DNA from 2 places in the Pseudomonas sp. YJ42 genome. Region 2 is predicted to be linked to the other one. Evidence: predicted binding sites of a transcription regulator. Region 2 holds the regulator's gene; the other holds the start of a gene.
What was found. Region 2 encodes FliA, which starts transcription of late flagellar genes. Its sites were predicted from a motif close to CTAAAGTTTNNNNNNNNNNNGCCGNTAA; they were not measured.
Positions count from the first base shown of each region.

Region 1: flgM (flagellar biosynthesis anti-sigma factor FlgM) is a predicted target of FliA. The motif match lies at 778-805, and genes of this name have one in related genera.

Region 1 covers NZ_CP178378.1:4,577,465-4,579,664, reverse strand. The annotation lists gene flgA (flagellar basal body P-ring formation chaperone FlgA) at 1-738, shown strand, start outside; gene flgM (flagellar biosynthesis anti-sigma factor FlgM) at 842-1,171, shown strand; gene ACL0K2_RS21260 (flagella synthesis protein FlgN) at 1,218-1,688, shown strand; gene ACL0K2_RS21255 (flagellar brake protein) at 1,762-2,200, shown strand, end outside.
Region 2 covers NZ_CP178378.1:1,277,602-1,279,801, reverse strand. The annotation lists gene fleN (flagellar synthesis regulator FleN) at 1-477, shown strand, start outside; gene fliA (RNA polymerase sigma factor FliA) at 474-1,220, shown strand; gene ACL0K2_RS05605 (chemotaxis response regulator CheY) at 1,339-1,713, shown strand; gene ACL0K2_RS05600 (protein phosphatase CheZ) at 1,737-2,200, shown strand, end outside.

The DNA.
Region 1 (2,200 bases), 1.6 Mb from region 2:
ACTTTTTTCCGGCGTCCATGCAATACGCTTTTCCGAGCGATCCTGCTATCGGTTTTATGCGGGCTGAGCCAGTTTGCTGTCTCAGCGAGCGTGACACGACCTGAACAGCTTATCGACGCGACCCGCGAATTTCTTGAGCGGGAAGTAACCGACTATTTGCAGCGTAGCCAAATTCGAGCGCGCCACGAAATCGAGATCAACAGGCTCGATCCACGCCTGCGCCTGGCGGCCTGTGATCGTCCTCTGACGGTCAAGCTCGAAAGCCCCGCGCAGCCGATCGGCCGCACCACATTGCGAGTCAGTTGCGAAGGTGCTGCCCCCTGGTCCGTTTTCGTCCCGGCACAGGTCCATTTGTTCCGCGAGGTTATTGTCGCCCGGCGCCCGCTGGCCCGTGAGAGCGTTGTGGAACAGGCCGATGTTGCACTTGCCGAGCGTGACGTCAGCGTACTGACTCAAGGCTACTTGACAGCATTCGATCAGGTGCTGGGCAACAAGATCACCCGTAGTGCCCTCCCGGACCAGGTGCTTGCCCCTACGTACATTTCTGCTGCCGAGGTCGTTCGTAAAGGCGATCAGGTAGTAATCAGCGCGAAAAATTCAACGATAAATGTGAGAATGCCTGGAGAAGCATTGTCCGATGGCGCACTCGGTACCCAGATTCGGGTCAAAAACCAGCGATCCGGGCGAACGATCAAGGCCCGCGTCGTCGGTCCCGGCCAGGTGGAAGTTGATATGTAGCGGAGATGAGATCGACGCCGCCGCCATCTGCAAAAAAAGCTAAAGTTTTCTGAGGCATTGCCGAAAAGCAGGCAAGCGTCCTGACTTATTCGAGGTTTCGATCATGGCTATCGATTTCAACCGGCCCAACAGCGCCGTCAATTCACCCACTAGCGGACGCAGCCCCAACGTCCAAAACACCGAACGCCCCGGAGTTCAGCAAACGCCTACCGATGCAGCGAAGAGTACTGGCAGCGCATCGGTATCCGGCGAAAGCGTCCAGCTGAGTCCCGAAGCACAGCGCCTTCAGCAGACGTCGGAGAAACTGAATCAGCAGCCCGTCGTTGACCAAGAACGTGTAGCTCAGATCAAGCAGGCCATCGCCGATGGCAGTTATCAGGTAGATAGTCAGCGAGTAGCATCGAAGCTACTGGCGTTCGAAAGCCAGCGTTGAGTTTTGGCAGTTAAGGTAGCCAAGCGTCAACGCGTTAGAGGCCACTATGCAAGACACTGAATTGCTTCAGCAGCTCGTCGAAGATATCGGCACCGCCCGGAAGCTTCTTGAGCTCACCGATGCAGAATACCAGGCGCTCGCTGAACGCGACCTCTCAAGGCTCGAACAGCTGCTCACACAGAAACAAGCGCTGCTTGCGCTACTGAATCAACATGGTGCCCTTCGCAGCCAGACGCTAGCCACGGCACAGCTAAGCGCCGACAGGAGCGGTCTGTTGGCATTTGCCGCAAGTTCGGCACTCGGCAAGGACATTGTCGATCAGGCAGAGCAACTCGACGGAATCCTTGAAGCCTGCCGAAACGCCAACGAGCGCAACGGTAAGCTGATCCGCGCCAATCAGAATGCAGTGGGAAGCATGCTGAAGGTGCTGCAGGGCACCAACCAGGCACCCGACCTTTACGACCGTCGCGGCGCTGCTGCCAGGAGCGCCAATCATCGTCCGCTCAGCCAGGCTTGAAACACACGCAGCCCAATAAAGGCAAAGTGCTATCATGCAGCCGACGTCGTTACATGCCGGAGAGCAGAGCTAAGTGTCTAATCCCTTCGCTGAGGATGAAGGTCCCCAGCCTCCTCAAATACTTAAGACCGCAGTTGAGGTCCATGCGAACCTGCGATTGCTGCTGGAAAACCGCATCCCGTTATTGGTTCGCTTCACCGAACGCAATCAGCGCTATCAGACCTATCTGATCGAGATAAACCGCGAAAAGGGTTGGATTGCCTTAGACGAACTCATTCCGAACGACGGTGAGAGAATGATGACCGCCGGAGAGCCGTTCCAGATCGAGGGCTACTACGAGGGTGTACGCGTCGCCTGGAATAACGAGCACGCCGTGCACCTTGGCGAACTGGACGACGCACGCTGCTACTGGACTCCGCTGCCCGGCCAGATCATTTATCATCAGCGGCGTAACGCTTACCGAGCCCAATTGAGCGGGCAGCCTATCGCCGTCGAACTAAGCGGTAAATCAA
Region 2 (2,200 bases):
GACGTGCTGATCATCGACACCGCGGCGGGTATCGGTGACGGCGTAGTGAGCTTCGTGCGTGCCGCGCAAGAAGTGTTGTTGGTGGTGACCGACGAACCCACTTCGATCACCGATGCCTACGCGCTGATCAAGCTCCTCAATCGCGACTACGGGATCAGCCGCTTCCGTGTGCTGGCGAACATGGCGCACGCGCCGCAGGAAGGCCGCAATCTGTTTGCGAAGCTGACCAAGGTGACCGAGCGCTTCCTTGATGTAGCGTTGCAGTACGTCGGCGCCATTCCTTATGACGAGGCGGTGCGCAAGGCAGTACAGAAGCAGCGCGCCGTGTACGAGGCTTATCCGCGAGCCAAGTGCTCGCTGGCCTTCAAGGCCATCGCGCAGAAAGTGGACACCTGGCCGCTGCCGGCATCGCCACGTGGTCATTTGGAATTCTTTGTGGAGCGCCTGGTCAGGCCCGCCGCAGAGCCTCATGAATAACAGCGGCTGGACTCGGTATGTATAACAGCAAAGCTCAGGCTAAAGATTCGCAGTATCAGCTCATCGATCAGTACGCGCCGTTGGTCAAGCGCATCGCCTATCACCTCCTGGCGCGTTTGCCGGCGAGCGTGCAGGTTGATGATCTGATGCAGGCCGGGATGATCGGTTTGCTGGAAGCGTCAAAAAAATACGATGCGGGCAAGGGCGCGAGTTTCGAGACCTATGCCGGCATTCGCATCCGCGGCGCCATGCTCGATGAGGTCCGTAAGGGTGACTGGGCGCCGCGCTCAGTGCATCGCAACTCTCGTATGGTCAGCGAGGCGATCCGGGCAATCGAAGCCAGAACGGGCCGAGATGCTAAAGATCAGGACGTTGCGGCCGAACTTAAATTGAGTCTCGATGAGTACTACGGCATTCTGGGCGACACCCTGGGCAGCCGCCTGTTCAGCTTCGATGATCTGTTGCAGGAAGGCGAGCATGGGGAGTTCGAGGAGGATGCTGCCAGCACCCATCCGGAACCGTCCCGCGATCTTGAAGACGAGCGTTTTCAACAGGCGCTGGCCGAGGCCATCGGCAACTTGCCCGAACGTGAGAAGCTGGTGCTTTCGCTGTATTACGACGAAGAGTTGAATTTGAAGGAAATCGGCCAGGTGCTGGGCGTCAGTGAATCGCGGGTGAGTCAGCTGCACAGTCAGTGCGCGGCACGTCTGCGGGCTCGCCTCGGCGAGTGGCGCGCCCGCTGACGGGCGGTTCGCAAAACAGTATTAGAGGCCGCTTACGAGCTTCATTCATGAGGCCCGCAACAGACCGTGAGCCGGTTCTGGGATTTCGGGATTTACGGAGGTGTACTTGGACAAGAACATGAAAATCCTCATCGTCGATGACTTTTCGACCATGAGACGGATCATCAAGAACCTCTTGCGCGATCTGGGCTTTACCAACACCGCTGAAGCGGACGACGGCACCACCGCGTTGCCGATGCTGAAAAGCGGCAGTTTCGACTTCCTCGTCACGGACTGGAACATGCCCGGTATGAGCGGCATCGATCTGCTGCGCGCCGTGCGCGCCGACGAGCGCCTGAAGCATCTGCCGGTGCTGATGGTCACCGCCGAGGCGAAGCGCGATCAGATCATCGAGGCCGCGCAGGCGGGCGTAAACGGTTACGTGGTCAAGCCATTCACGGCCCAAGTGCTCAAAGAGAAGATTGAAAAGATCTTCGAGCGCGTCAACGGCTGAAGCAGTAACGCCGCGAGGGCACTATGACGCAAGCAGATCAAAGCCTGGCAGAGTTCGAAGCGACTCTGAAGGCTCACGCACCTCAATTGATCGAAAGTCTGCAGCAGGGCCGCTTCGACGAAGCGACGCAGATGTTCAACGAGCTCAACCAGGCCCGCAATCATGGGCTCTATCTGGAAGTCGGCAAGCTCACCCGCGAGCTGCATAACGCCATCGTCAAGCTTGAAATGGACACCTGTGCCACGGGCGGTGACCCGTCACCGATCACCGATGCCACCGATCGGCTTTCCTATGTGGTGGAGATGACCGAAAAAGCGGCCAATCGCACGATGGACCTGGTCGAAGAATCCGCTCCGCTGGTGAATTACGTCAGTTACGAAGCGCAGAGCCTGACCGCCGATTGGCAGCGCTTCATGCGCCGCGAGATGAATGCCGAGCAGTTCAGAGATCTGGTTCGGCGTATTGACCAGTATCTGCAGCGCTCGAT